Regions from separate parts of the Blastococcus sp. SYSU DS0828 genome, predicted to be linked through region 1. Evidence: predicted binding sites of a transcription regulator. Region 1 holds the regulator's gene; each other region holds the start of a gene.
What was found. Region 1 encodes LexA, which represses DNA repair genes until DNA is damaged. Its sites were predicted from a motif close to TCGAACANNTGTTCGA; they were not measured.
Positions count from the first base shown of each region.

Region 2: a site for LexA is predicted at 1,922-1,937, ahead of ACI79Q_RS13965 (DUF222 domain-containing protein). Genes of this name have one in related genera too.
Region 3: a site for LexA is predicted at 6,005-6,020, ahead of dnaB (replicative DNA helicase). Genes of this name have one in related genera too.

Region 1 is NZ_JBJHAK010000004.1:186,959-197,195, reverse strand. It holds gene miaA (tRNA (adenosine(37)-N6)-dimethylallyltransferase MiaA) at 1-385, shown strand, start outside; gene dapF (diaminopimelate epimerase) at 382-1,254, shown strand; gene ACI79Q_RS05010 (hypothetical protein) at 1,259-1,465, opposite strand; gene hflX (GTPase HflX) at 1,580-3,070, shown strand; gene ACI79Q_RS05000 (phosphatase PAP2 family protein) at 3,129-3,851, shown strand; gene ACI79Q_RS04995 (hypothetical protein) at 3,823-4,866, shown strand; gene lexA (transcriptional repressor LexA) at 4,870-5,625, opposite strand; gene ACI79Q_RS04985 (LysM peptidoglycan-binding domain-containing protein) at 6,086-6,334, shown strand; gene ACI79Q_RS04980 (hypothetical protein) at 6,459-7,211, shown strand; gene nrdR (transcriptional regulator NrdR) at 7,728-8,249, shown strand; gene ACI79Q_RS04970 (vitamin B12-dependent ribonucleotide reductase) at 8,394-10,237, shown strand, end outside.
Region 2 is NZ_JBJHAK010000017.1:27,166-37,402, forward strand. It holds gene ACI79Q_RS13960 (AAA family ATPase) at 1-708, opposite strand, end outside; gene ACI79Q_RS13965 (DUF222 domain-containing protein) at 817-1,911, opposite strand; gene deoC (deoxyribose-phosphate aldolase) at 2,190-3,185, shown strand; gene ACI79Q_RS13975 (aldehyde dehydrogenase family protein) at 3,191-4,636, shown strand; gene ACI79Q_RS13980 (aldehyde dehydrogenase family protein) at 4,633-5,502, shown strand; gene ACI79Q_RS13985 (hypothetical protein) at 5,611-6,975, shown strand; gene ACI79Q_RS13990 (DEAD/DEAH box helicase) at 7,072-8,568, opposite strand; gene ACI79Q_RS13995 (MgtC/SapB family protein) at 8,833-9,528, opposite strand; gene ACI79Q_RS14000 (adenosine deaminase) at 9,534-10,237, opposite strand, start outside.
Region 3 is NZ_JBJHAK010000016.1:43,481-53,717, forward strand. It holds gene ACI79Q_RS13640 (ferredoxin reductase) at 1-1,020, shown strand, start outside; gene ACI79Q_RS13645 (fatty acid desaturase family protein) at 1,047-2,243, shown strand; gene ACI79Q_RS13650 (Ig-like domain-containing protein) at 2,374-4,302, opposite strand; gene dnaB (replicative DNA helicase) at 4,550-5,920, opposite strand; gene rplI (50S ribosomal protein L9) at 6,709-7,155, opposite strand; gene rpsR (30S ribosomal protein S18) at 7,167-7,403, opposite strand; gene ACI79Q_RS13670 (single-stranded DNA-binding protein) at 7,503-7,991, opposite strand; gene rpsF (30S ribosomal protein S6) at 7,994-8,281, opposite strand; gene ACI79Q_RS13680 (deoxyribonuclease IV) at 8,635-9,438, shown strand; gene ACI79Q_RS13685 (glycosyltransferase family 87 protein) at 9,418-10,237, opposite strand, start outside.

The sequences.
Region 1 (10,237 bases):
CCCCGAGCCGCGCCCGCACTACCCGGCGGTGGTGCTCGGGCTGGACCGCGAACCCGCGGAGCTCGACGAACGGATCGCCGTCCGGGTCGACCGGATGTGGGCCGCGGGGTTCGTGGACGAGGTGGCGGCGCTCGCCGCCGACGGGCTCCGCGAGGGGCCGACGGCCTCCCGCGCCCTCGGCTACGCCCAGGTGCTGGCCCAGTTCGACGGCGCGCTGTCGGCCGAGGAGGCACGCGAGCGCACCGTCACCACGACCCGCAGGTTCGTGCGTCGGCAGCGGTCCTGGTTCCGGCGGGACGCCGCGACGATGTGGCTCGACGCCGCCCGGGCCGACCTGGCCGACGCAGCGACCGGGGTGATCACCGGCCGTACGATCGATCCGTGACCTCCTCGCCGCGCGTGCTGCTCGGGCACGGCACCGAGAACGACTTCGTGGTGCTGCCCGACCCCGACGGCACCGTGTGGGCCGGCGAGCGGCTGGATGCCGCCATGGTGCGGCGGCTGTGCGAGCGCCGGGCCGGCCTGGGGGGCGACGGCGTGCTGCGGCTGGTGCGCAGCGCCCACGTGCCCGACGCTCCCGCCGTGCTGGGGGAGCACCTGCCCCGGTGCGAGTGGTTCATGGACCACCGCAACGCCGACGGCTCCTACGCCGAGATGTGCGGCAACGGCATCCGGCTGTTCCTGCACGCGCTGATCAGCGAGGGGCTCGTCGACCGCGCTGCCTGCGCCGACGGCCTGCTCGTCGGCACCCGGGGCGGGCCACGCCGGGTGGGCGCCGGTGCCGACGGCGGCTACTGGGTCGACATGGGCCCCGCCCGCCCGTTCGGCGAGGGCGAGGCGCTGCTCGACGGCCGGGCATTCGCCGGTCTCGCCGTCAGCATGGGCAACCCCCACCTGGCCTGCCTGACCGACGTGCCCGTCGAGCAGCTGGACCTGACCGGTACCCCGGCGTTCGACGAGGGGCTGTTCCCGGAGGGCGTCAACGTCGAGTTGGTGAACGTCCTGGAGCCGGGTGCCCACGTGCGGCTGCGGGTCAGCGAGCGCGGGGTGGGCGAGACGCGGTCGTGCGGCACCGGCGCCTGCGCCGCGGCCTACGCGGCCCTGCGTGCCGCGGGCGCCGACGAGGGCACGGTCGTCGTCGACGTCCCCGGGGGCCGCCTGTCGGTGCAGGTGACCCCCGGGACGACGGTCCTCAGCGGTCCGGCCGTGCTGGTGTCGGCCGGCACGCTGTGCCCGGAGTGGCTCCGGGCCTGAGGCGTCAGCGGCGGTCGTCGTCGGGCGGCAGCGGGACCATCGCGTCGTCGTCGCCGGTGGCCGGAGGGGTGGGTGGCGCCCCCCGGCCGCTGTCCTGGTCGGCGCCGGCACCCATCGGGTTGCGCGGCGGGCCGCCGATGCCCTCGGGGTCCCGGCCCGGGTCGTCCAGCTCGCTGTTCGAACCCAGCCGGCTCGATCCGCTCTCGCTCATCGGTTCCTCCTCCGTGCGTCGCGTTCGTCGCGCTGGCCCTACCCCTGCCGCCGGTCGGGATGCATCCGGGGCGTCGATGCGTTGTACCGGGCGATGACAACTCAGGTGCTTTCCATGCAGGACCGTGCCACGCTGGAGACGATGACGACCGCCCCCGACGCCCTGCCCCTCGACGAGCAGGCCGACCTCGACACCCGCTCCGCGCCCACCGGGCGGTGGGCCGAGGCCGACGACACCACCGGCTCCTACGCGCTCGAGGCGCGCGGCGCCCTGCGCCGGGTGGCCGGTCTCTCCACCGAGCTCGCCGACGTCACCGAGGTCGAGTACCGGCAGCTGCGACTCGAGCGCGTCGTGCTCGTCGGCGTCTGGACCGAGGGCACCCAGGCCGACGCCGACCGCTCGCTGGCCGAGCTGGCCGCCCTGGCCGAGACGGCGGGCTCGCAGGTGCTCGAGGCGGTCAGCCAGCGGCGCGACAAGCCCGACGCTGCCACCTACGTCGGCTCGGGCAAGGCCAACGAGATCCGCGACATCGTCGCCGCCACCGGCGCCGACACCGTCATCTGTGACGGTGAGCTCACCCCCGGCCAGCTCAACCAGCTGGAGAAGGTGCTCAAGGTCAAGGTCGTCGACCGGACGGCGCTGATCCTCGACATCTTCGCCCAGCACGCGACGAGCCGGGAGGGCAAGGCCCAGGTCGAGCTCGCCCAGATGCAGTACATGCTGCCGCGGCTGCGCGGTTGGGGTGAGTCGATGTCCCGGCAGGCCGGTGGCCGGGTCGCCGGCGGTGGCGGCATCGGTACCCGCGGACCGGGTGAGACGAAGATCGAGACCGACCGCCGGCGCATCCGCGCCCGGGTGAGCAAGCTGCGCCGGGAGATCGCCGGCATGGCGACCGCCCGCGCCACCCAGCGGGCGAGCCGGGGACGCAACGCCGTGCCGAGCGTGGCGATCGCCGGGTACACCAATGCGGGCAAGTCAAGCCTGCTCAACCAGCTCACCGGCGCCGGCGTGCTGGTGGAGAACGCGCTGTTCGCCACCCTCGACCCGACGGTGCGCCGGGCGCAGTCGCCGGACGGCCGGGAGTACACGCTCACCGACACCGTCGGCTTCGTGCGCCACCTGCCGCACCAGCTGGTGGACGCGTTCCGCTCCACGCTGGAGGAGGTCGCCGCGGCGGACCTGCTGCTGCACGTGGTCGACGGCTCCGACCCCGATCCGCTCGGCCAGATCGACGCCGTCCACGTCGTGCTGAGCGAGATCGACGCGGCCGCCGTGCCGGAGGTCATCGTCGTCAACAAGGTCGACGCGATGAGCGAGGAGGACATCCTCACCCTCCGCCAGGCCCTGCCGGGCGCGGTCTGGGTCTCGGCCCGCACCGGCGTCGGCATCGACGCCCTCCGCAAGCTGGTGGCCGAGCGGCTGCCGCACCCCGACGTCGAGGTCGACGTGCTCGTGCCCTACGAGCGCGGTGATCTCGTGGCCCGGGTGCACCGGGACGGCGAGGTGCTCGGCGAGCGGCACGAGGACGGCGGCACACGGCTCACCGCGCGGGTGGACGGCGCCCTCGCCGCGGTGCTCGAGGAGTTCGCGGTCCCGGTGGGCTGAGCTGGGGCGGTCGATCGGCTCGGATCACGATCCGGTCACGGGCCGGTACGGTGGCGGCGTGACCAGGGGCGCGGTGCGGGTGGCCGAGTCACCGCGCGCCGCCCCCGTGGTCCCGCCCGGCCGGCCGCCGTGGTGGCTGGTCGCCGTGGCGCTGCTGGTCGGCGTCCTCATCACCGCCGACCTGCTCCGCCACGGGCCGTCGGAGCGGATGGACCTCCGGGTGTCGGAGATCGTCAGCGACTGGGGCCTGAGGGACACGCCGGGCTACCCGGCGGTGTGGGTGGTCACGCAGCTCGGCGGGCGCGTGACCATCCTCGTCGTCCTCGCCGGCCTGGTCGGCTACCTGCTGTGGCGGCGCGGCACCTGGATGCCGGCCCTCCGCGTGCTGCTGGCGCTCGGGGTGCTGACCGCCGGGGTGTACGCGATCAAGCACGGGATCGGGCGGACGGCGCCGGCGTTCCCGGGCTCCTACTTCTTCCACGCCGACGGCGCCTCGTTCCCCTCCGGTCACGTCGCCAACGCAGTGCTCATGTGGGGGGTGGCCCGCTGGCAGGCGGTCGAGTACGGGCTCCCGCCGGCGGTACAGCGGACCTTCTGGTGGCTGAGCGTCGTCGGGCCGGTCGCCACTGGCGCGGCGATGGTGTCGCTGGACTTCCACTGGGTCACCGACGCGGTCGTGGGCGCCGCCGTCGGGATCGTCCTCCTGGGCGTGGTTCATGCACTGGACGCGATGGTTCTGTCACGCTTGGTACGTGCCCGAGCAGGCCAAGCGAGTTCCTAGCCGCGCCCGGCGGCGTCGGCTCGTCGTCGCGAGCGCCCTGACCGGCGCCCTGGCCGTGCTCGTCCCCGGGTCCGCGTCGGCGGAGGAGCCGGCGCCGGAGGTCCGGTGCGCCATCACGGACCCCCGACTCGCCGAGCTGTCCGGCCTGGTGGTGGTAGGAGAGCAGATGCTCGCCCTCAACGACGGCGGTGACCGGGTCGAAGTCCTCGGGCTCGATGCCGCCTGTGCGGTGGTCGACGTGCAGGCCGGGGCCGCGGACCCCTTCGACCCCGAAGACCTCGGCGTCGGCTCGGACGGGAGCGTCTGGATCGCCGACACCGGTGACAACGGCACGAGCCGTGCCACCGTCGCGCTGCATGTCCTCCGGCCCGACGGCGCGGCAGCGCTGCATCGGCTGACCTACCCCGACGGCGCGCACGACGCCGAGGCGCTGCTCCTGGCCCCGGACGGGACGCCGTACCTCGTGACCAAGGAAGTGCTCGGCTCCAGCGGGGTCTACCGGCCCGCCGCCGCGCTCGTCGACGGCGGCACTGTGCCGATGGAGCGGGTGGGCACGGTCAACGTCACCCTCACCGGAACCCCGGGTGGCCCCGTGGGTCGTGCGGGGCAGTTGCTGATCACCGGAGGTGCCGTTGCCGGCGACGGGAGCGCACTGGCGCTGCGCACCTACACGGACGCCTACGTGTGGCCGCTGTCCGGTTCGGACGTGCCCGGTGCGCTGGCCGGCGAACCGGTGCGGGTGGCGCTCCCCGAGTCGCCGCAGGGCGAGGCCGTCAGCTTCTCCGCCGACAACCGGGCGCTCGTGGTCGCGAGCGAGGGCCTGCCCAGCGCCGTCACCGTGGTTCCCCTGCCCGCCGCGACCGCCGCCGCGAGGCCGACTCCCGCGGAGGACCCGCTGCCGTCCTTCGCGGAACTCACCCGCTCGGACCGCTCGCCGATCGCCTCGGCGCTGATCGCCGCCGTCGTCGCCACTCTCGTGGTCTGGGTGGGCGGGAAACTGCGCCGCCGGACCTGACCCTCAGACCCGGCGCAGGACCGACACCACCCGCCCGAGGATCGTCGCCTCGTCTCCGGGGATCGGTTCGTAGGCCGGGTTGTGCGGCAGCAGCCACACGTGACCGTCCCGGCGCTTGTAGGTCTTCACCGTCGCCTCGCCGTCGATCATCGCCGCCACGATCTCCCCGTTCTCGGCGGTCGGCTGCTGGCGGACGACGACCCAGTCGCCGTCGCAGATGGCGGCCTCGATCATCGAGTCACCGGCCACCTTCAGCATGAAGACCGTCCCCTCGCCGACCAGCTCGCGCGGCAGCGGGAAGATGTCCTCCACCGCCTGCTCGGCGAGCACCGGCCCGCCGGCGGCGATCCGGCCGACGAGCGGGACGTAGGCGGGCGCGGCGGCCTGCACCCCGTCGTCGACCACGGGTCGCTCGACGGCCGCGGTGGTGGTCCGGCCGGCATCGCCGGGCAGGCGCACGTCCAGGGCGCGCGGCCGGTTGGGGTCGCGCCGCAGCCAGCCCTTCTTCTGCAGTACCGAGAGCTGGTGCGCGACCGAGGATGCCGAGGACAGTCCGACGGCCTCGCCGATCTCCCGCACCGAAGGGGGGTAGCCCCGTCGGTCGATCGAGTCGCGAATCACCTCGAGGACCCGCCGCTGCCGCTGGGTCAGCCCGTCCCCGTCGGCCGCGCGGTCGGGAAAGGCCCGCACCGACGCGGACCCGTCCGCCGTGCCCGCGGCGCCGCCCCGGTTGCCGGACGTCCTGCTCGAGTCCGCCACGTCTCCTCCTCGCCGGCTGCCCGCGCAGCTCTCGACCCTCGTCGTCGGAGGAACCGTAGCGCCGATCGCCGGCCACTTCAAACAGGTGTTCGAAACTTTCCGTGTCGGGTCACATCTGTCGGCCGCATCCGGTAGACATCGGACAGGCGTTCGAATCGAACACACGTTCGGGTCCGGCGACGTGCCGGCCAGAGGGGCTGAACAGATGACGAGCAGCACGGCATTGCGGGTCCGTGGAGAGGTGCCGGTCGGCCCGGCGGAGCGGCGTGCCGTTCGGCCACCCGCCCGGCACCTCCGGGTGCTCCCGCCGCCTCGCTCCTACGCGGAGACGCTCGACCCCGGGTCCGCTGCGCCTCTCCGGGCGGCGGGTCCCCCGAGGGCGGAGGCGGGGCGCCCACCCGGCCCGGGTCGTCCGGCGCAGCCGCCGCTCCGCCTGACGGCGCGCGGCCGCCGCCTGGTGGTGGTCCTCGCCCTCCTCCTCGCCGTGGGCACGATCGCCCTCGGTGACGCCGTCCTCGGGCAGGAGGGTGGCGGGTTGGCGCTCATGGGGACGACGAAGGTGGTCGTCGAGCCGGGCGACACGCTCTGGTCGATCGCCGGATCGGCCGCCGACGGGCGCGACGTCCGGGACGTCGTCGTCGACATCCGGCAGTTGAACGGGCTCGACACCGCAGCCATCACGCCTGGTCAGGTCCTTCTCCTGCCCTGACGCCTCGCGGACTCGCCCGAGAGCGCCTCGCGGCAAGGTGTTCACAACGCGGCTCGGCGACTTCGTCAACCCTCAGTACAGGCACGTTCACCGTGCGTGCTGGTCGGCCACCTACGGTACGTCCGTGTCCAGCGTCATGGAGAACCGCGCCGCCGTGTTCACCACTCGTCCCCAGGCCGTCGAGGTCCACCAGGCGGGTGCCTGGAGTGCGGGGGAGCTGTTGGGGTGGCGACACGACGACTCCGGCGCGTGCCAGATGTGGGTGCGGGTCGTCACCGGAGGCGAAGAGCAGGCGCTCTGGATCGACCTGGGGGATGTGCGGCTTCCGGAGTCGCCGGTCGTCGAGGTGTCCCCGGTGACGCAGGCGATGCCCGCCTCCCCGTCCGCGGCACCGCTCCGGGACGGTCCGTCGACCGATGTCGAGGCGACCGCCAGCCTGCCGCTGCTGCGCGACCGCTGTGAGCCGCGGACCGGTGCCCAGCGGCCGGGCGGTCGCCGGCGCGCGCCGGAGAGCGACCCCGTGCAGGCCGCGCCGGCGTCCTCGGTGCCGGTGCCTCCTCCGGGTCGGCACCGCGCTCCGGCCACCGAGTCCGGCCCGGTCGTGGGCCGGCACCGCGCCGCCGACACCGACCTCTTCCCGGCCGTCGTCGAGAGCGCGCCGGACGCGCAGTCCCCGACCCGTGAGGACCGACCGCGGGGCGGTGGCTGGTCGGTGCCCGCGGCCCGCTCCGCGAGCACGGTCGAGACCCGCTCCACGGCGAGCGGCTGGACCCCGCCGGCCGACGTCGACCAGGATCTCCTGACCCGCCCGATGCGGTTGAGTGACCAGATCCCGCACTCGCGGCGGCCCCGGGTGGGCGGCGCGGTCAGCGTCTGATCGTCGTTCGGCGGCCCTCGCCGCGTCGACCCCGCGGGGGTGCTCGGCGCCGCCGTCGCGTGCCCGCCGGGTCGCCCTTGGCCGGGTGCGGACCGCCCAGTTCGCCGATCGGTGTGCGGCCGGCGCGTGGTTCTGCGGGTCGGAACCGCGCATGAGCGCACAACCTTGCCGGGGCGAGCGTCCCCGGGTCGTTCCTGCGGTGTGTCGCCGCGCTCGGCACCCTCTCCGGGGAGCGTCGGGCACGGAGTTCGGCGCGTCGTCGCGGCGTGTCCTGTGACAGCTGGGGACCGCTGTTCCGCCTGCGCACCGCAGTGTCGGGGCGGAACACGCCGACGGAACGATCACTTGCACATCTTGTGTGGCCCGTCCTAGGGTTCCCCTACATCTAGTAGTTACAGAGCTGTAAGCCCGTCCACAGGCTGGTCCTCAGGTTGTCCCCGGCGCATCCACCGGATGTCCCCAGGGGAGTGCACAGCCGGCCGGTGGCGGGCGCGGCGCGAAGGGAGGTGAACCACCGTGCGTTGCCCGTTCTGCCACAACGCCGACAGTCGGGTCATCGACTCGCGGGAGGCCGACGAGGGCGCCACCACCCGGCGTCGTCGCTCCTGTCCTGCGTGCGGGCGGCGGTTCACCACCGTCGAGGAGGCGGTGCTCGCCGTCGTCAAGCGCAACGGCGTCAGCGAGCCGTTCAACCGCAGCAAGGTGGTTGCCGGCGTCCGGCGGGCCTGCCAGGGCCGGCCGGTCGACGAGGGCCAGCTCAAGCTCCTCGCCCAGCAGGTGGAGGACGCCATCCGCGCCAGCGGCGCGGCGGAGGTGCCGAGCCACGAGGTCGGCCTGGCCATCCTCGGCCCGCTGCGCGAGCTGGACGAGGTGGCCTACCTCCGGTTCGCCAGCGTCTACCGCTCCTTCACCTCGGTGGCCGACTTCGAGCGGGAGATCGCCGAGCTGAAGGCCCGGCAGCCCGCCGCGCCGCCGGGGGAGACGGGCCCGCCCGAGCCCCGGCGACCCGTTCCGTCCGGCACCGGCGCCGGCACCTGAGAACTGTCGGTGCCACCCGATAGACAGCAGTTCGAGCAGTTACCGATCGCGGCTCTTCCCCAGCCCCCGATCCACCACCGCGCAGCACCACCGCGCAGCCCCGCGAAGCACCACGCGACACACGACCAGGGAGAGCTCCACACCATGACCGAGACCGACGACCGCGTGGCCGGCGCCCGCCCCCGCCGCAGCGCCAAGACTCCCAGCCGGGCCAAGGGCCTCAAGATCAAGCGCGTCTTCACCACCGCTGGTGTGCACCCGTACGACGAGGTGACCTGGGAGCGTCGTGACGTCGTCATGACCAACTGGCGGGACGGCTCGATCAACTTCGAGCAGCGCGGTGTCGAGTTCCCGGCCGAGTGGAGCATCAACGCCACCAACATCGTCACCACGAAGTACTTCCGCGGCGCCGTCGGCACCCCGCAGCGCGAGACCAGCCTGCGCCAGCTCATCGACCGCGTGGTGCTCACCTACACCGAGGCCGGCCGCGAGCACGGCTACTTCGCCACCGAGGGCGACGCCGAGGTCTTCGAGCACGAGCTGACCTGGATGCTGCTGCACCAGTACTTCAGCTTCAACTCGCCGGTCTGGTTCAACGTCGGCACGAGCGCGCCGCAGCAGGTCAGCGCCTGCTTCATCCTCGCCGTCGACGACGAGATGGACTCGATCCTGAACTGGTACCGCGAGGAGGGCCTGATCTTCAAGGGCGGCTCCGGTGCCGGCCTGAACCTCTCCCGCATCCGCTCCTCCAAGGAGCTGCTCTCCTCCGGCGGCACGGCCTCCGGCCCGGTCAGCTTCATGCGCGGCGCCGACGCCTCCGCCGGGACCATCAAGTCCGGTGGCGCCACCCGCCGCGCGGCGAAGATGGTCGTGCTCGACATCGACCACCCCGACATCGAGGAGTTCATCGAGACCAAGGCGCGCGAGGAGGACAAGATCCGCGCGCTGCGCGACGCCGGGTACGACATGGACCTCGGTGGCAAGGACATCACCAGCGTCCAGTACCAGAACGCCAACAACTCGGTCCGCGTCTCCGACGAGTTCATGCGCGCGGTGGAGGAGGGCGACGAGTTCGGCCTGCGGGCCCGCCTCGACGGCTCGGTCATCGAGACCGTCGACGCCAAGTCGCTGTTCCGCAAGGTCACCCAGGCCGCCTGGGAGTGCGCCGACCCGGGCATCCAGTACGACGACACGATCAACGACTGGCACACCAACCCCGAGACCGGCCGCATCAACGCGTCCAACCCGTGCTCGGAGTACATGAGCCTGGACAACAGCTCGTGCAACCTGGCGTCGCTGAACCTCATGAAGTTCCTCAAGGACGACGGCACGTTCGACGCCAAGAACTTCGTGAAGGCCGTCGAGTTGGTCATCACCGCGATGGACATCTCGATCTGCTTCGCCGACTTCCCGACCGAGCCGATCGGCGAGACCACCCGCGCCTACCGGCAGCTGGGCATCGGCTACGCCAACCTGGGCGCCCTGCTCATGGCGACCGGCCACGCCTACGACTCGCGCGGTGGCCAGACGCTGGCCGCGGCGATCACCTCGCTGATGACCGGCACCGCCTACCGGCGCTCGGCCGAGCTCGCTGGCATCGTGGGGGCCTACGAGGGCTTCGCCCGCAACGCCGACGCGCACGCCCGGGTCATGCGCAAGCACGCCGCGGCCAACGACGCGATCCGCCCGGTGGGCGCCGACGACGCCGACGTGCTGAAGGTCGCCACCCAGCAGTGGCAGGAGTGCCTGGAGATCGGCGCCGAGAACGGCTGGCGCAACGCCCAGGCCTCGGTGCTGGCCCCCACCGGCACGATCGGTTTCATGATGGACTGCGACACGACCGGCATCGAGCCGGACTTCTCGCTGGTCAAGTTCAAGAAGCTGGTCGGCGGCGGCTCCATGCAGATCGTCAACCAGACGGTGCCGCGGGCGCTGCGGAGCCTGGGCTACCAGGAGGAGCAGATCGAGGCGATCGTCGAGTACATCGC
Region 2 (10,237 bases), on a different contig from region 1:
CGGGACGCCAATCTCCGTGACTCGCCGACGAAAGGATCCCGAGCCGCCTAGGAGTGACGGCGCGTCCTCCGCGATGCCGATCACGACAGCCTTTACGTCTCCCGTCTCGGCGGCGCGGTCAGAGAGAAACTCCATTGTTTGAGCGATCAGGTGGCGAGTCGTCGAGTCCGAGATGTTTTGGAAGTTGTCGAAGACGATCAGGCTGGTCTTAGACGCACGCATTGCGGAGAGAAGTGCGTCAAATGGTGTCTCCTGCACCACTTCGAACTCTCGGGCCTTCTCCCTTTCGCCAGTCAGCTTGCCCTTAAGGGAGACTAGCCACTTGACTTTGAATTCACCTTCAGCTTCCGCACCGACTCGGTTCGTTGACGTGCGGGAGATCTCCTTCACATCAACCAACTTGCGGATCGCGTCTTCCATCAGGTCCTCGTAGGACTTTGAGGAGAGGCATTCGATAACCACTGCGTCGAGATCCTCATCCTCTGCGGCATAGCGCAGGAGGGACGACTTTCCGACTCCGGTGTCCCCGTAGAGGATTACCTGACCTCCCGCCTCGCGGAGGGCGTCACGGAGGTTGTCCTGAAGACCAGGGTTGCCGTCAAGGTCCGCCTCGTTGCGGCGCTCGAACATTTCACGGCTAGCGATCGTCTTGGGTGTGAAGACGTCTTCGGGCTGGCGGGCCATCGTGGGTCCTATCGTCGTCGGCACTGCGGCGAACGTACCGCCATACACGCGCGGCCCGCGGCGACACGCGGGGACAACTCGCCTCGAAGTTCGGTCCGCACGTGCACATGGCCGAGCCGCAGGCGAAGTCCTCTAGGAGGTGGGTTGGCGATGTGCAGCGTTGTCGAGGTCCGTCCCACCACCGAACAGCCAGTGCCGCATGTGGTGGGCGTGCAGCCGTTCGATCCGCGTCTCGGTGCACCCCGGCCGGGCGCAGCCCCCATCCCGGCGCAGCAGCGCACGCCGCTGCGCGCGGGTGGCCAGCCGGCGCTTGCGGCCCACGCCGAGGACCTCCCGCCCGCACTCCAGCATGGTCACGACGGTCGCCTCGCAGAGCATCCGCCGGACCTCGGTCGCGTGCAGCGCCGGGCCGCCATCGAGGTAGGCCTGCCCGGCGGCAGCGTCGTCGGCGAGGACGGCGGCGTCGACGTGCACCACGACCTCGCGCCGGGGTGGGTCACCCGGCCGCCGGTCGGCGTGGTGGGCGGCTCCGGCGAGCCGGGCGACCGCCGTGCAGCGCCGGGCCCCCGTCCGCTCCCGGGCGCACGCGATCTCCTCCCGTTCCAGGTCCTCGTCCCGCTCCAGGCCTCCGGCCACGCCCGCTTCCCGCTCCGCGGCTGCCCGCTTCGCCGCGGCGCGGTCCCGACGGGCTTCGCGTTCGGCCAGCGAGTCGACCGCCGCGAGGAAGTCCGCACCTTCCTCGGGCGCAAGGCGCATCCGTACGACGAGCATGCCGTCGTCGTCCCACCAGTGCTGGAACTGCCGCTTCAGTGCGATGGTCCCCTCGTCGGCGCGGTCCGCCCGCCGCCACGAGCGGACCAGGCGTTCCACCTGCGAGGCCGTGGCCTCGAGCGCCGTCTCCAGCAGCTCCCGCTCGGTGTCGGGCTCCGCGACGCGGGTCAACGCCCGGACCTTGGAGTAGGACAACCGCCCCTCGGCGAAGGCGGCGGAGATCAGCGGCAGCGCACCGAGACCCCGGGCGACCCGGACGTGCTCCCGGGCCGTGCCCGGGGCCATGCCGCACTGCCAGGCCAGCCAGTGGGCGCACGACAGGATCCCGACCGCGCGCCAGCCCTCCCGCCGATCGAACTCGGCCACGAGCCGCAGCCACGCGGCGGTGGCGGCGGCCAGCCGCACCGCGCCGGACGCGATCTCGCGTGCCAGTTCCGGCACGGACTTCTCCACCACGACGCCTCCTTCGGACGTGTGATCGAAGCGTAGGAGCGGGGGGTGACATCTCCGGCCCAGCAGGCACGTTCCCGCGCGGGAGCGCCCGACGGACGGGGCGCCACCCCCAGCAAGGGGGACGTTCCCGCGGGAACGCCCGACCGGGGGGTCCGCCACCCGGGTCCGAGGGGGCCGAGCGCGTTCCCGCGGGAACGTCACGAGCTCGGCTGCGGGTCAGGACCGCCCCTGCGGGTGAGCGCGTTCGGGGACCGGTCCCCCGGCAGGGGAGAATGGCCGGCATGACCCACGTGCTCGACCCCGACGCGCTGCCCGGGGCGACCCCCGCGGTGCACGCGCCGTCGCCGCCGTACGACGACGTGACCCGCTCCGACTCGGCCTTCCGCGCCTTCCTGCACGGCCTGCCCGGCGTCGACCAGGTGGGCGCCGAGGCGCGCGTCGCGCAGCTGGGCACCCGGTCGATCAAGACCACCTCGAAGGCGTGGGCGATCGACACCGCCATCTCGATGGTCGACCTGACCACGCTCGAGGGCGCCGACACCCCCGGCAAGGTGCGCAGCCTGGCCGCCAAGGCCAAGCAGCCCGACCCGTCGGACCCGACGACGCCGCAGGTCGCCGCCGTCTGCGTCTACGGCGACCTCGCCGGCGTCGCGCGGGAGGTGCTGGCCGGCACCGGGATCCACGTGGCCGCCGTCGCCACCGCCTTCCCCAGCGGCCGCGCGAGCCGTGCGGTGAAGCTGGCCGACGTCCGGGACGCCGTGTCGAACGGCGCCGACGAGATCGACATGGTCATCGACCGCGGCGCGTTCCTGGCCGGCCGCTACCTCGACGTCTACGAGGAGATCGTCGCGGTGAAGGAGGCCTGCGGGGACGCACACCTCAAGGTCATCCTCGAGACCGGCGAGCTGATGACGCTGGACAACGTCCGGCGCGCGAGCTGGATCGCCATGCTCGCCGGCGGCGACTTCATCAAGACCTCCACCGGCAAGGTGAGCCCTGCCGCCACACTGCCCGTCGCCCTGGTGATGCTGGAAGCGGTCCGCGACTTCCGCCTCGCCACCGGCCGGCAGGTCGGCTTCAAGCCCGCCGGCGGCATCCGGACGACGAAGGACGCGATCAAGCACCTCGTGCTGATCAACGAGACCGTGGGCCCCGACTGGCTGGACCCCGACTGGTTCCGCTTCGGCGCCTCCAGCCTGCTCAACGACCTCCTGCTGCAGCGGCAGAAGCTGCGCACCGGCCACTACTCCGGCCCCGACTACGTCACGGTGGACTGACAGCGATGACCAGCGTTTTCGAGTACGCCCCCGCGCCCGAGTCGCGGTCGATCGTCACCATCGCCCCCTCGTACGGCCTGTTCGTCGACGGCGAGTTCGTCGACGGCTCCGGCGAGCCGCTGAAGACGGTGAACCCGGCCACCGAGGAGGTGCTCGCCGAGGTCGCCACCGGCACCACCGCCGACGTCGACCGCGCGGTGCGCGCCGCCCGGAAGGCGTTCGAGAGGACCTGGGGTCCGATGCGCCCCGCCGACCGCGGCAAGTACCTGTTCCGCATCGCCCGGCTGCTGCAGGAGCGCGCCCGCGAGTTCGCCGTCCTCGAGTCGCTGGACAACGGCAAGCCGATCCGGGAGTCCCGCGACGTCGACGTCCCGCTGGCCGCGGCGCACTTCTTCTACCACGCGGGCTGGGCCGACAAGCTGGACTGGGCGGGCCTCGGGCCGGGACCGAAGCCGCTGGGCGTCGCCGGCCAGGTCATCCCGTGGAACTTCCCGCTGCTGATGCTCGCGTGGAAGGTCGCCCCGGCGCTCGCGACCGGCAACACCGTCGTCCTCAAGCCCGCCGAGACCACCCCGCTCACCGCGCTGCTGTTCGCCGAGGTCTGCCGCCAGGCCGACCTGCCGCCGGGCGTGGTGAACATCGTGACCGGCGCCGGCGACACCGGCCGCGCGGTCGTCGAGCACGACGACGTCGACAAGGTGGCTTTCACCGGGTCCACCGACGTCGGCCGGCAGATCGCCCGCGCGGTCGCCGGCACCCGCAAGAAGCTGACGCTGGAGCTCGGCGGCAAGGCGGCGAACATCGTCTTCGACGACGCCCCGATCGACCAGGCCGTCGAGGGCATCGTGCAGGGCATCTTCTTCAACCAGGGCCACGTCTGCTGCGCGGGCTCCCGGCTGCTGGTGCAGGAGTCGATCCACGACGAGGTCATCGCCAGCCTGCAACGGCGGATCGGCACGCTGCGGGTGGGTGACCCGCTGGACAAGAACACCGACATCGGCGCGATCAACAGCGCCGAGCAGCTCGCCCGCATCCGCGAGCTGTCGGACATCGGCGAGGCCGAGGGCGCGCAGCGCTGGCAGCCCGCCTGCGAGCTGCCCGAGCGCGGCTACTGGTTCCCCCCGACGGTCTTCACCGACGTCTCCCCCGCGCACCGCATCGCCCGCGACGAGGTCTTCGGCCCCGTGCTGTCGGTGCTCACCTTCCGGACGCCGGACGAGGCGGTCGCCAAGGCCAACAACTCCACCTACGGGCTGTCGGCCGGCATCTGGAGCGAGAAGGGGTCACGGATCCTGAAGATCGCCGACCAGCTGCGCGCCGGCGTGGTGTGGGCCAACACGTTCAACAAGTTCGACCCGACGTCGCCGTTCGGCGGCTACAAGCAGTCGGGCTACGGGCGGGAGGGCGGCCGGCACGGTCTGGCCGCATACCTGAAGGGTGCCGAGCAGTGAGCAGCGATCGTCTCGCCGTCCGCAAGACCTACAAGCTGTACGTGGGCGGCGCCTTCCCGCGCTCGGAGTCCGGCCGCACCTACGAGGTCACCGACGCCAGGGGCCTCTTCCTCGCCAACGTCGCGTGGGCGAGCCGCAAGGACGCCCGCGACGCCGTCGTCGCCGCCCGCGGCGCCTTCGCGAAGTGGTCGGGCGCGACCGCCTACAACCGCGGCCAGGTCCTCTACCGGGTGGCCGAGGTGATGGAGGGCCGGCACGTCCAGTTCTGCGAGGAGGTCGGCGCGGCCGAGGGCCTGTCGGCGTCCAAGGCGCGGGCCGCCGTCGACGCCGCCATCGACCGCTGGGTCTGGTACGCCGGCTGGACCGACAAGCTGGCCGCCGTCCTCGGCAGCGCGAACCCCGTCGCCGGGCCGTACTTCGACTTCAGCCTGCCCGAGCCCACCGGTGTGGTCGCCGTCCTCGCGCCCCAGCAGTCGTCGCTGCTCGGACTGGTGAGCGTTCTCGCCCCGGTGCTCGCGACCGGCAGCACCGCCGTCGTCGTCACCTCCAAGGAGCGGCCGATCCCGGCCGTCACCCTGGGCGAGGTGCTCGCCACCAGCGACGTACCCGGCGGGGTGGTCAACCTGCTCACCGGCGACGCCGGGGAGCTGGGCCCGTGGCTGGCCGAGCACGCCGACGTCGACGCCATCGACCTCACCGGCGCTCCGGCCGACCGCGCGATGGAGCTCGAGCGCGAGGCCGCCGGCACGATCAAGCGCGTCGTCCGCCCGCCGGCCACCGAGCCGGACTGGACCGTCGACCCCGGGCTGTCCCGGATCACCCCGTTCCTCGAGACCAAGACGGTGTGGCACCCGATGGGGATCTGAGCAGGGCGCAGGAGGCGATCCACGGCCGCGCCGGCCACATGATCAACCTCGGGGTCCCGCCGCGCGGCCCGGAGGTGCAACTCCGAGCCGACAAGGCAGGATGGTGCGGTGGCCAGGCCCAGCATCGTCCCCATCGCACTGACCCTCGACGACCGCACCGGATACACCCTGTGGGCTCCGCCGTGGGAGGAGGACGGCGAGGAGTGGCAGGCGTTCCTCGGCACGACCGAGGGTGACGGCGCGGGCGGGCGCGCCACGGTGCACCTCTTCCCGTCGCCGGAGAAGCTCGCCGCCTTCTGCCGCACCCGCACCGACCACGACCTGGCCGACCACCCGGTGTGGCCGGTCGTCGCCGGTCTGGACGCAGCGGACCTCACCCCGGACGAGGACCACCGGTACGACCTCGACGGGGTGTACGACGTCGCCGCCGAGGACCCCGACCGGTGGGCGGTGGAGGAGCTCGCCGCGACCGTCGACATCGTCAGCCGGCTCGCCGAGTGCCTGGACACCACCGAGGACGACGACGAGGAGCAGTTCGAGGCCGTCGCCGAGCTCGCCGCCAAGCCGGAGATCGGCTCTCTCGGGCTCGGCGTGGAGGCCTTCGCCGGGCGTTCCGGCGAAGACGCGTGGATCGGCGTCGGCACGGTCTTCGACGAGCTGTGGGAGGACGTCGTCGAGGAGCTCTCGGACCACTTCGACTGGACCGGCGGGGGCACCGCCACGATCGAGGAGTACCCCTCGGCCGCCGAGTCCGCGGACGACCAGCTCGGCGCCCTCGCCGACGAGGACCTGCCCGAGCAGGCGGAGACGGCCGCCGGCGCGCCCGCCGGTGCGACCGCCACCTCGGTGGCCGGCCGGCCGGGCGTGAGCACCATCGCACGCGGGAGCCGGGTCACCGCCTCCCCCGCCGCGGTCGCCGCCGCCGCCGAGTTCTGGGAGGCGGTCGGCATCCTGCCGGTCGAGATCGTGGTCCCCGAGGGCGCCGGGGTGACCCTGCGTTGCTACGTCGAGGACGTCGCCCGCTTCCTCGGCCGCGACGGAGAGGTGTTCGTCTTCGACACCCCGGCCGACCTGGCCCGCTTCTGCGCCGGCAACGAGCAGCACGACCTCGTCGAGATCGCCACCTGGCCCGAGGTCGCCGACACGGACACGCTGCCGCTGCCCGCCGAGCAGGACCGCTACGACCTCACCGAGGTCTCGGAGGTGCTGGCCGAGGTCGCCGACGGCGCCGCCGGCCTGGTCCCCCACCGGGCGCTCGTGCAGCCGGCCGAAGGGGTGCGGGACCTCGCCGAGTACGCCCGGCTCACCCGGGTCGACGAACTGCTCGCCCCCACCTCCCCGCTGGGCCGGGCGGTGGCCCGCGCCGACCGGCAGCCCGACGAGCCCCTGGACGCGGCCGAGGCCGGGCAGCTGCGCCCCGCCTGGGACGAGGTCGTCACCGCCGTGAGCGGCGCCCTGGTCTTCCGCGACTGAGACGACGGCGGCCCGCCCCGGGAAACCGGGACGGGCCGCCGTCGTCGCCCCCGTCCGGAGGCTCACCGCGAGCGGTGAGGGGGACGGGGTCCTCGTTCAGCCCTGGCGCGGAGGACGGCCCGAGCGCTCGCCGCCGAAGCGGCGGTCGCCGCCACCGGAGCGGTTGCGGTCGCCGTACGAGCGACGGGGGCCACCACGGGAACCGCCGGGGCGGTCGCCCTCGCGACGCGGACGGCCGCCGGGGCCACCGCCACCGCGGCGCATGTCGCGCTGGGTGCGCTCCTTGGGCTCCACGGGGATGCCGGAGGCGACCAGCTCGAGGATCGGCCGGTCACCGGGCCGCGTGCGGTCCAGGGGCGGGTCCACCTTCGCGGTGCGGAACCGGCGCTTGGCCTGTCCCACCTGGTCGGGGAGGAGCAGCGAGACGACCACACCCGCGGCGCCGGCGCGGGCCGTCCGGCCCGAGCGGTGCAGGTAGGTCTTCGCGTCCGTCGGCGGGTCGTAGTGCAGGACCAGCGAGACATCGTCGACGTGGATGCCGCGCGCGGCGACGTCCGTGGCCACCAGCACCGGCGAGCGGGCGTCGGTGAACTCCTCGAGCGCACGCTTGCGCGCCGACTGCGGCAGCCCGCCGTGGATGGCCTCGGCCTTGATCCCGGCGGCCTTCAGGTTCTCGGCCAGCCGGTCCACGCCCAGCTGGGTGCGGGCGAAGATGATCGTGCGGCCGGGGCGAGCAGCCAGCTCCGTGGCCACCTGCAGCTTGTCGCGGAAGGCGAGGCTGAAGGCGAGGTGCTCCGCCGGCGGGGCGTCGTCGCCGGCCCGCTTGACCTCGTGCCGGGCCGGGTCCTTGAGGTAGCGGCGGACCAGGGAGTCGACCTCGCCGTCCAGCGTGGCCGAGAACAGCAGCCGCTGGGCGTTCCGGTCGGTCTGGTCGAGCAGCTCCTTGACGACCGGGAGGAAGCCCAGGTCGGCCATGAAGTCGGCCTCGTCCAGCACCGTGACGACCACCTCGGCGAGGGTGGCCTCGCCCTGGCTGATCAGGTCCTGCAGCCGGCCCGGCGTGGCGATGATGACGTCCACGCCGCGGCGCAGCTGCTGGATCTGGCGGTACATGGGTGCGCCGCCGTAGACGGTGGCCAGCTGCACGCCGGTCGCCTGGCCCAGCGGCGCCAGGTTGTCGTGCACCTGCTGGGCGAGCTCGCGGGTGGGCACGAGGACCAGCCCGCGCGGGGCCCGACGACCGTTCTTGACCTCGGCGCCGATGCGGGCGAGCAGCGGCAGCCCGAACGCGAGCGTCTTGCCCGAGCCGGTGGCGGCCTTGCCCAGCACGTCACGCCCGGCGAGGGCGTCCGGCAGGGCCGAGGTCTGAATGGCGAACGGGCGGTGGATGCCGCGCCGCTCGAGCGCGGTCACCAGCTGCTGGGGCAGACCCAGCTGACCGAAGGTGGGGCCGGCCGGGGTCTCGGCGACGGTCTCCGCCGCGGCGTCCTCGGCCGTGTTGCCGGTGGTGTTCACGATGGTGTTCTCGGTGGTGTTCTCGACAGCGTTCTCGGTCGTGGACGACTCGAACGCGGCAGGGTGGACCAAAGTCATGCGGGGTGGGGCTCCGATACTGCTCGGAGCGCGTCCCGTGAAAGAGGAGGAGCACCGTGACGTACCGGCGTCCTCACTTGGCGATCGTCTGCGCCCAGGGATGGAACGCTGGATCTGCACGGATGCGCTCGTGCCCGGACAAACCGTCCGGGAGGATGACCGGCCTTGTGCCGGTGCACTTACCGTAGCAGCGGAGATCACGACGCGATTCCCGCAGGCCGGAGTGACGCCCCCCACCCGCGGCCGGCCCGTGCGCGCCGGCGGTCAGTCGCGGTCCTCGTCCTGGTGCCCGGCCGACACCGCCAGCACCCCCTCGAGGTCGGCCAGCCGGGCGGCGAGCGCGGTGACCGACCCCGCCCCCTCCATCGTCATCCGCACCGTGGCCTGCGGGCCGGCGCCGCCCCGCCGCTCGGCCTCGACCGCCGTGTCGAGGTGACGCACGGTGAAGCCCTGCTGCGTGCACTCGGCCAGGGCCCGGCGCAGCACGCCCTCGCCGTCCCGGTAGGTCAGCACCAGGGAGTAGGAGTGCGCTGCCCGCCCCGACAAGCGGCGGGCCAGCGGGGTGAAGGCGTAGGCCACCAGGAGGTGGCCGGCGGTCGCGACGACGGCGTACAGCCACAGCCCCGCGCCGGCGGCCATGCCGACGGCCGCGGTCAGCCAGACGACGGCCGCGGTGGTGAGCCCGCGGACGGCGTCGCGCCGGACGAAGATCAGGCCGCCGCCGATGAACCCCAGCCCGGAGACCACCTGCGCGGCGACGCGCGAGTCGCCGAACTCAGCCCGGCTGATCACCATGAACAGCGCCGCGGCGAACCCGACGATGGTCAGCGTCCGCAGCCCGGCCGCCTTCTGCCGCAGCTCCCGCTCGAACCCGATGAGCGCCGAGAGGAGGAAGGCCACCCCCAGGTCGCCCAACCGGTCCCAGGACTGCCCGGCCGCCTCGGCGAGCAGGACGTCCACCGCCGTCAGCCCCGCAGCGCGGCGTAGCCCGGGCGGACCACGTCGTCGAGAAGCCGCTGCCGCTCCTCCGCGGGCAGGAAGGCACCGGCCAGCGCGCGCTCGGTCACCGTCTGCACGTCGTCCCACGTCCAGCCGAACGTCGTCGCCACCGCTGTGACCTCGCTGGTGACCGAGACGCCGCTCATCAGCCGGTTGTCGGTGTTGAGCGTGACGGCGAAGCCGAGCCGGTGCAGCCGGTCCACCGGGTGCTCGGCCAGCGAGGGGTAGGCGCCGGTCTGCACGTTCGAGGAGGGCGCCACCTCCAGCGTCACCTGCGCGTCGCGCACCCGCCGGGCCACGGGGCCGAGGGCGCCGTCCGCGGCGACCTCGTCGGCGATCCGCACGCCGTGGCCGAGCCGTTCGGCACCGGCGCCGTCCAGCGCTGCCTCGATGCTGGCGATGCCGGCGGCCTCCCCCGCGTGCACCGTCCGGTGCGCCCCCGCGCGGTCCAGCAGGGCGATGGCGGCGGGGATGCGGTCCGGCGGGAAGCCGATCTCCGGGCCGGCGAGGTCGAAGCCGACGACACCGGCGTCCCGGTAGCGGACGACGAGGTCGGCGACCTCCTCCCAGCGGTCGTTCTGCCGCATCCCGCACAGCAGCGTGCCGATCCGGATCGGCGTGCCCGCGGCGGCGGCCTCCCGGCTCCCCTGCGCATACCCGTCGAGCATCG
Region 3 (10,237 bases), on a different contig from region 1:
ACCACCCCGCTGCTGCCGGTCGACTACCTCGACCTGTTCGACCCGCTCCGCTCGGGTGCGGCTCTGCGCGGTCGGATCGAGGCCGTGCAGCGGGAGACCCGGGACGCGGCGAGCATCGTGATCCGCCCCGGCCGCGACTGGCTGCCGCACACGCCCGGCCAGTACGTCCGCATCGGCGTCGACATCGACGGGGTCCGCCAGTGGCGCGCCTACTCGATCACCTCGGTCCTCGGCCGGGCCGACGGCTGCTTCACCATCACGGTGAAGGCCATCCCCGACGGCAAGGTCAGCAACTACCTGGTGCACCGCGTGCAGCCGGGCACGATCGTCCAGCTCGACCAGGCCACCGGGGAGTTCTGCCTGCCCGAGCAGGTGCCGGCCAAGGCGCTGTTCGTCACCGCCGGGTCCGGCATCACGCCGGTCATGGGCATCCTGCGCAACCACGCCGACTCCCTGGCCGACACCGTGCTGGTCCACTCGGCGCCCACCGCCGACGACGTCGTCTTCGGCGACGAGCTGCGGCAGATGGCCGCCGAGGGCCGGATCCGGCTCATCGAGCAGCACACCGACAGCGCCGGCATGCTCGACGCGCGGTCGATCGCCGAACTGGTGCCCGACCTGCACGAGCGCGCCACCTGGGCCTGCGGCCCCGTCGGCATGCTGGAGGCGCTGGAGGAGCACTGGGCCTCGGTCGGCATCGCCGACCGGCTCTACACCGAGCGCTTCCGCCCGCGGATCGCCGTCACCGGCGAGGGCGGCACCGTCACCTTCACCAGGAACGGCGCGAGCGTCGAGGCCGACGGCGCGACCCCCATCCTCGACGCCGCCGAGGAGGCCGGCGTCCTCATGCCGAGCGGCTGCCGGATGGGCATCTGCTACGGCTGCGTGCTCCCCCTGCGCGAGGGCGCGGTCCGCGACCTGCGCAACGGGGAGATCACCACCGCGGAGGACGTCGGCGACGGCGTTCTCGTCCAGACCTGCATCAGCGCCCCCGCCGGCGCCTGCGCCATCGACCACTGATCCAGCCGAACCGAGGAGCCGGACACATGACCGTTCTGCAGAAGAAGCCCGAGAACCCGATCGCCCACCTGACCGCCGAGGACATCGAGCTCATCGGCAAGGAGCTCGACACCATCCGGCAGGAGGTGCGCGACAGCCTCGGCGAGGACGACGCGAAGTACATCCGCACGGTCATCGACGTGCAGCGCAAGCTCGAGCTGGGCAGCCGCGCCGTGTTGCTGTTCTCCAAGTTCCCCCCGGCGTGGGTGCTCGGCACCGCCGGCCTCTCGATCGCCAAGATCCTCGAGAACATGGAGATCGGGCACAACATCCTGCACGGCCAGTGGGACTGGATGCGCGACCCGAAGATCCACTCCACGACGTGGGAGTGGGACATGGCCAGCCCGGCCGCGCAGTGGAAGCACTCGCACAACGAGCTGCACCACACGTACACGAACGTCGTCGGCAAGGACAACGACCTCGGCTACGGCATCATGCGCGTCGACGAGGACCAGAAGTGGCACCCGTTGTACCTGGCGCAGCCGCTGTGGAACTTCATCAACGCCTGCTTCTTCGAGTACGGGATCGCCGCGTACGACCTGGAGCTGGGCAAGAACCTGGCAACCAAGAAGCGGCGCAACGACCCGAAGTTCCGGGCTGCCGCCAAGCAGGTGCTGAAGAAGATCCGCAACCAGGCCGCCAAGGACTACGTCGTCCACCCGCTGCTGTCGGGCCCGTCGTTCCTGCCGACGCTGGCCGCGAACTTCACCGCCAACGTCGTGCGGAACCTGTGGTCGCACTCGGTCATCATGTGCGGCCACTTCCCCGAGGGCGTCGAAACCTTCGAGAAGACCTCGATCGAGGGGGAGACCCGCGGCGAGTGGTACCTCCGCCAGATGCTGGGCTCGGCGAACATCTCCGGCAGCAAGGCCATGCACATCATGACCGGGAACCTGTCGCACCAGGTGGAGCACCACCTGTTCCCCGACCTCCCGAGCAACCGGTACGCCGAGATCGCCCCGCGGGTGAAGGAGATCTTCGACCGCTACGACCTGACCTACCACTCCGCCCCGCTGTACAAGCAGGTCGCGAGCGCGTGGCACAAGGTCATCCGGCTCTCGCTGCCCAACGGCTGGCTCGCCGAGACGACGCCGAAGAACGCCCCGGCGCAGCTGGCCAAGCTGTACAAGATGACCACCGGCGGGCCCAAGGTCCGCCGCGAGCTGATGCGCGCCGCCGCCTGAGAAAGGACCCCGCCCACCTCACCCTTCGCTCGCTCAGGGTGGGCCTCGGGGCAGGGCCGTGAACGGGAGAGGCCCAGGACCGTCGTGGTCCTGGGCCTCTCGCGTGCAACGCCCCCCGGCGCTCAGGGCATCAGCCCTGGCCGGGGAAGTTCAGCGACCACAGCAACGTCGGGTCGCTGATCGGCACCTCCCACACCGGGCCGTCGAGATCGGGGTCGACGACCTCCCCGCGGCCGAGGAATGCCGCGACCTGCCCCTGGGCCTGCATCGCGGCCACCGGGAACCGCGCGACGTCCAGCAGGAAGCCGTGCGGGTTGAGCGCGGCGGTGGTGGCCTCGTCGTTGCGGAAGAGGCTCGTCCGCGACCACAGGTCACCGGCGTCGACCAGCGTGTAGGACGTCGGGTTCGGCACCGTCTGGTCACCGAACGCGACCTGGACCAGCACCCGGTCGTGCCGGATCAGCGGCGCGAACGTCTCCGGGCTGCCGGGTCGGGTCAGCCACGTCGCCTTGGCCAGGTAGTCCTGGATGGCCAGGGCACCGGGCGCGGTCGCGGTCACCGGGCCCTCACCGCGCAGCGGCAGCTGCTCCTCGAAGAACCAGCGGCTGGCGTCGGGGCTGTTGGGCGCCAGACCCGCGGCCTGGAGCGCCTGGAAGGTGAGCGGCCGGAAGGCCGGCGAGAGGCGCGAGATCTCGCTGATCGGGCCCCCGGGCACGTTGAGCACCGAGCGGGCAATCGCCCGGTCGGCGCCGGCGAGCATGGTGCCGTAGATGCCACCGAAGCTCTGCCCGAAGTAGGTGACCCGCGCGCCGGACAGGTCGCCGCGCCGGTCGCCGTCGACGTCCGTTCCGCCCAGCGAGCGGACCAGCGTCATGATGTCGGCCGCGGTCTGGCGGAGCGCGTCCCGGGACGAGACCGCACCGGCCGCGCCCGTGGCCGAGGAGCCCTCGGTGCTGCCGAAGAGCCCGTCACCGTCCTGGTCGACGCCCCGGCCGTAGCTCGGGAACGTCCGGGTCTCGCCCGCTGCCGTGGTGATCTGCCAGGTGCTCTCCGGGCCGTACCCGTGCCCGACCACGTTGGTCCCGATGGTCGCGATGCCGCTGCGGGCGTTGGTGAGGGCGGCGAGGAACACGCTGGTCGTCGAGCCGGTGAAGCCGTGCCCGAAGACTGCGGTAGGCCAGCCGCCGTCCGGCGCGGGGCCGGGCGGGAGGACGGCGACGAAGGGCAGGCGGTCGGCCTCGACCGGCGCCGGACCGTCGTCCCGGGTCGGCGTCTGGGTGATGGTGCCGTCGGGGGTGAGCCAGGACGGTGCCTGGTAGGAACCGAACACCAGCGTGCTGCCGGCGGGCAGGAGGTTGATCGGCTGGACGCTCGGCCCGGCCGGGGTGCCCCCCGGCGTGCCGGGAGCCGGCCGGTCGGGGACGAAGGTGACCGTCGAGCCCGTCACCGGGACGACGCCGTCGATCTCCAGCCCGGGGCGCGCGATCCCGAGCTCGCGCAGCGCGCGGTTCGACTGGATCTGCCGGTTCAGGTCGAGCAGTCCGTCGGTGGCGCTCAGCGTCGTGAAGGTCTCGGTGGTGGCCGAGTTCGCCGGCCCGGCCTGCACGTCGATGCGGTACGTGGTGCCCGGTGCGAGCTGCTCCACGGGGTGGGCGTACAGCGTGTTGGTGGCCGGGTCCCAGACGACGCGGTCGACGCCGGTGCGCCACCCGCCGCGCTCCTGCCGCACGGTGATCCGCTCGGCGACCTGGGCCGGGTCGACCGGGGCGCTGAAGCGGACGGCGATGCGCGGGTCGAGGTCGAAGCCGTCGAGCTGGTTGAGCCGCTCGACGAGACCGCAGGTGACGACGGTGCCGCAGTTCTCCGTCGGCAGGGCGACCCGCAGGCCGGTGAGCTGCTGCCGGTCGGGAACGGTCAGGTCGTTCGTGGGGAAGACCGATACCGGCTGGGCCGGTGCGGGGGCGGCGAGCGCGGGGGAGGCGGTGGCCGTGACGGTCACCGCCGCAGCCAGGGCGCTGATGACCGACGCGGTCGTCCGGCGCCAGGGATGTGAGGACAACGGGTCTCCTATGCCTGAGGGGACCTCTTCCTAACCCACTGGTGACACGGGCCACAATGGTTGCCGGCTGCATCGGTGCAGACCGTGGCGCTGCGCTGCGCGGATGGGTTCGTGCACGGTGCTCGCAGCCCATCACGGGGGCTACCAGCACGGATTGCCGAGCACGACCGGACCCCGTGCCCCCCAGATGCCGCGGGGCCCGGGACCGACCGGTCCCGGGCCCCGCCCAGCCGTACAGCCGGGCGGCTCAGTTCGCCATGTCCACGAAGCGGCTGTAGTGGCCCTGGAAGGCGACCGTGACGTTGGCGGTCGGGCCGTTGCGGTGCTTGACCAGCATGATGTCGGCCTCGCCGGCCCGCGGGGACTCCTTCTCGTACATGTCCTCGCGGTGGATCATCATCACCATGTCGGCGTCCTGCTCGATCGAGCCGGACTCGCGGAGGTCCGAGAGCATCGGCTTCTTGTCCTGGCGCTGCTCCGACCCACGGTTCAGCTGCGACATCGCGATCACCGGGACCTCGAGCTCCTTGGCCAGCAGCTTGAGCGCACGGGAGAACTCCGAGACCTCCTGCTGGCGGCTCTCGACGCGCTTGCCCGACGTCATCAGCTGCAGGTAGTCGATGACCACGAGCTTGAGGTCGTTGCGCTGCTTGAGCCGCCGCGCCTTCGCCCGGATCTCCATCATCGTCATGTTCGGCGAGTCGTCGATGTAGAGCGGGGCGTCGGCGACCTCCCCCATCCGGCGCGCGAGCTTGGCCCAGTCCTCGTCGGAGAGGGAGCCGGCGCGCATGTGGTGCAGCGGCACCTTCGCCTCCGCCGACAGCAGACGCATGGTGATCTCGTGCTTGCTCATCTCCAGCGAGAAGATGACCGCGGGCAGCCCGTGCTTCACCGTCGCCGACCGGGCGATGTCCAGCCCCAGGGTCGACTTGCCCACGCCGGGACGGGCCGCGATGACGACCATCTGGCCCGCCTGCAGGCCGTTGGTCAGCTCGTCGAGGTCGCGGATGCCCGTGGGCACACCGCGGGCCGTGCCGCCGCGGGAGGCGATGGCGTCCAGCTCGTCCATCGTCGGCTGGAGGACGTCCTCGAGGCGCGAGTAGTCCTCGCTCATGCGTTTCTCGGTGACGTCGTAGATCTCCTGCTGGGCCCGGTCGACGATGTCGTCGACGTCGCCCTTCCCACCGGCTGCGCCGTAGCCCAGCTGGACGACCCGGGTACCGGCCTCCACCAGCCGTCGCAGCACCGCCTGCTCGGCGACGATCGCGGCGTAGTAGCCGGCGTTGGCCGCCGTCGGCGTGGACTGGATGAGCGTGTGCAGGTAGACCGCGCCGCCCATCTTCGACAGCTGGTCGGTGCGGTTGAGCTCCGCGGCCACGGTGATCGCGTCGGCCGGCTCACCCCGCCCGTACAGGTCGAGGATGCAGTCGAAGATCACCTGGTGCGCCGGCCGGTAGAAGTCGTTGCCGTGCAGCACCTCCACGACGTCTGCGATCGCGTCCTTGCTCAGCAGCATGCCGCCGAGCACCGACTGCTCCGCCGCGACGTCCTGCGGCGGCTGCCGGTCGTACGCCGGCGCTGTCGCGGACGGTCGGCTGAACTCGTCGGCCACCGCCACGGGGGTACCTCCATCTCCTTGCGGGCGCGCCCGCATCACCACCACGCGCAGGGGAAGTACGCGAGCTCGGCGGACGGCGCCATGCCGAACACGTGTTCGGCTCCTGCCTACCGGAGGGGACTGACAGTCACGTCCGCTCGGTGGCCGGAGAGGACGTTAGGAAGCAGCGCGGACCACGTCCACCACCGGTGTGCACACCGATCTGCACAACTTGTGGACAAGTCGGTGGACGGACGCATGTCGACATGTGGAGGAGTACGGGGACAGCCGCTCCGCGCCGGCGGTCATCCGCCAGCTGACCTGCAGGGACGCTGCCCACCGGGTGTGGACGGAGAAAACCCAGGAAGAAAATCCGAGGTGTCGTACCAGGAGCCACACCGGTGCACCGGTCCCCTCCGCGAGGTCGGCCGGCCACCTTCCGGACGTGGCGTCGTGACCGGCCGGCCACCTCGTGGACGGCGCGCGATGACCGCCCCAGCGCCCCCGTGGCGGGCTCCGGCTGATCCCCGCCCCCCGGGCACCCTGCCCCGGTCGGACGGCGCGAGAGCGGTCCTCAGGGCACCCGGCGGGCCGGCCACGCCGAGCAGGGGGGTCCGGCAGGGGCACGGCGGAGGCGTCAGGGGACCAGGCCCCGCAGACGCCACGAGGGGCGCCGGACCTGCGTCCGACGCCCCTCGTGGGCGGTGCCTTCGTCCGATGGCTCACCCCGAGCGAGCACGGGGAGAGCGTGGACGGGGCGCCCCTCTGCCCGGTCCCGTCGCGAGCGGCGGGCGGCAGAGGGGCCTCGATCAGCTGGCGACGACCTCGATGGTCAGCTGAGCGTTGACCTCCGGGTGCACCCGCACGGTGACGGTGTGCTGGCCCGTGGTCTTGATGCTGCTGGGCAGCTCGATCCGGCGACGGTCGAGCTCCGGGCCACCGGCGGCGGTCACGGCAGCGGCGACGTCGGCGGTGGTGACCCGGCCGAACAGCCGGCCACCGTCACCGGCGCGCGCCGGCACCTGGACGGTCAGCCCGGACAGGCGACCGGCCACGGCCTGCGCCTCCTCGAGCGACCGGACGTCGCGGGTGGCACGCGCCCGGCGCAGCGACTCGACCTGCTTCTCCGCACCCCGGGTGGCGACGATGGCCAGCCCGCGGGGCAGGAGGTAGTTGCGGCCGTAGCCGCCCTTGACCTCGACGGTGTCGCCGGAGGACCCGAGACCGGTGACCTCCTGCGTGAGGATCAGCTTCATCGTGCTCATGATCAGCGCGCCGTCGAGGTGTAGGGCAGCAGGGCCATCTCACGGCTGTTCTTCACGGCCGTGGCGACGTCCCGCTGGTGCTGGCTGCAGTTGCCGCTGACGCGGCGGGCACGGATCTTGCCGCGGTCGGAGATGAACTTCCGCAGCAGGGTCGTGTCCTTGTAGTCGATGTAGGTCGCCTTGTCCTTGCAGAACTGGCAGACCTTCTTCTTGGGCTTGCGAACAGGGGGCTTGGGCACTGATATCTCCAGTGAGGGAAGTGCGTGGGTGACCTGGGGTGGCCCTCCTGCAGGGGCCCACGCCGAGCGGAGCGAGGCGTGGGGGGCAGGAGGGTCCTCTTAGAAGGGCGGCTCGTCCGACGGCCCGGCGGGCGTCGACCACGGGTCGCTCGCCCCGCCGCCACCGCCGAAACCACCACCGCCGCCACCGCCGCCGCCGCTGAAGCCGCCGCCGCCCTCACCGCGCGAGGCGCGGGTGACCTTGGCGGTGGCGTAGCGCAGGGAGGGGCCGATCTCGTCGACCTCGAGTTCGACGACGGTGCGCTTCTCGCCTTCCTTCGTCTCGAACGAGCGCTGCTTGAGGCGACCGCTGACGATGACCCGCGATCCACGGGTCAGCGACTCGGCCACGTTCTCCGCGGCCTGCCGCCACACGTTGCAGCGGAGGAACAGCGCCTCGCCGTCCTTCCACTCCTGCGACTGGCGGTCGAAGGTCCGCGGCGTCGAGGCCACGGTGAAGTTGGCGACGGCAGCGCCCGACGGCGTGAAGCGCAGCTCCGGATCGGCGGTGAGGTTGCCGATGACGGTGATGACGGTCTCGCCGGCCATGGTCAGTGGACCTCGGGCCGCATCAGCTTCGTGCGCAGGACCGACTCGTTGAGGTTCAGCTGCCGGTCGAGCTCGGCCACCGCGGCCGGCTCGGCCTGGATGTCCACGACCGCGTAGATGCCCTCGACGTGCTTCTTGATCTCGTAGGCCATGCGGCGACGGCCCCAGATCTCGGTCTTGACGGTGCCACCGGAGTTGGTGACGACGGTCAGGAACCGGTCGAGCGAGGGAGCGATCGTGCGCTCCTCCAGGTCGGGGTCGAGAATGACCATCAGTTCGTAGTGACGCACGGAGAACCCCACCTCCTCTGGTCTTCGCGGCTGCAGGGAATCTGCAGCAGGAGGGTCGTACACGCGTCGCGCGCCCCGGCAGGAGCCGGAACGCGCGCACCCAGGCTACCAGCGGCGGAGCAGGGCGGGCCAGGCGCTGTCCACAGGTGGGGGACCCCGTCCCTCCCCACCCCCTCGCGAGCTCGGGGCGGCCCCGGCGGGCCGAGCGACGAAGGCGACCCGTTGTCATGTTCTGCTAGCTCCACGTCGAGGCGACACCACGACCGGCGGATCACCCCGGTCACGGCCTCGACGATGACGTGACGTGCGCGATACGGGTGAACCCGCATCCCGTCGAGAAACCGGAGATCAGCATGGCCGTGCACCCCATCGGCGTACACGTGGGCACCGGAGCGGACGACGCACCCGTCCCCGGCCCGCTGGCCCGGGCGGCGGAGGTCGGCGCCGACGCGGTGCAGGTCTTCCTCGCCGATCCCCAGGGGTGGAAGGCGCCACCTCCCCGCCCCGATGCCGCGCAGCTGCGCGAGTCCGGCCTCGCGCTGTTCGTCCACGCCCCCTACGTGCTCAACGTGGCGACGACGAACAACCGCATCCGCATCCCCAGCCGGACGCTGCTGGGCAAGCACGCCCAGGCCGCGGCGGAGGTGGGCGCGCGCGGCCTCGTGGTCCACGGCGGGCACGTGCTGGCCGGCGACGACCCGGCTGTGGGCGTCGACAACTGGCGCAAGACGTTCGCCCGTCAGGCCGAGCAGGGCGGCTTCCCCGTGCCCGTGCTGATCGAGAACACCGCCGGGGGCGGCAACGCGATGGCCCGCGACCTGGACGCGCTCGGCCGGCTGTGGGAGGCCGTCGGCGAGTACGGGGCCGGCTTCGTCCTGGACACCTGCCACGGCTGGGCCGCCGGCTGGGACCTCGGCGCGGCCGTCGACGCCGTCCGCGCGGTGACGGGCCGGATCGACCTGGTCCACCTGAACAACAGCCGGGACGCCGCGGGCTCCGGACGCGACCGCCACGCGCCGCTCGACGGCGGGGAGATCTCCCGCGAGGTGCTGGTGGAGGTGGCGCGCGCTGCCGACTGCCCGGTGATCCTGGAGACCCCGGGCGACGCTGCGGCGCACGCGGCCGAAATCGGGCTGCTACGCGACGCGCTGGGCTGACCGGCGCAGCACGAACCGGTCGGGAGCGTGCTCCAGCGGCCCACCGGCCGGGTCGTCCACTCCGGGCCAGCTGGTGCGCACGACGTCCCGGTCCGGATCCAGCACGTCCCGCACGACCAGCGCCATGAGGACGACGACGGCCGCGTCGCGGACGGTCACCGCGAGGAGGAACCACTCGACGTCGATCCCCCGGTTCTCCGTGCCCAGGTACCAGAGCAGCCGGGGCACCCAGAGCAGCGCCTCGGTGGCCTGCCAGGCCAGCAGCGAGCGCCATCGGGGCCGGGCGAGCACGGCCAGGGGGAGCAGCCACAGGGAGTACTGCGGGCTCCACACCTTGTTGGTGAGCAGGAAGACCGCGACCAGCAGGAAGGCGATCTGGGCGACCCGCGGTCGCACTGGCGCGGCCAAGGTCAGCCATGCGACGGCCGCGAGCCCGGCCAGCAGCGCCACCGCGACGGCAGCGTTGAGCACCGTCGGGGTCTGCCCCTCGGCCAGCGGGCCGTCGAGCAGCTGGTCGCCGGCGACGTGCAGCGCCAGGTTCCACAGGGAGTCGGGATCGGCCGGCCGCGCGCTGTTCAGCCGGAAGAAGCGCGACCAGTTCTCCGGCGCCAGCACCGCGATCGGCACGTTGACCACCGCCCAGGCGAGCACGGCAGCCACCGCGGTGCGCAGCCATACCCGCAGCCGCCCCGACCGCAGGCAGAGCAGGAAGAGGACTGCCAACAGGAAGGCCGGGTAGAGCTTGGCGGCGGCACCCAGGCCGAGGAGGACGCCGGCGAGCACCGGGCGGCACCGGGCC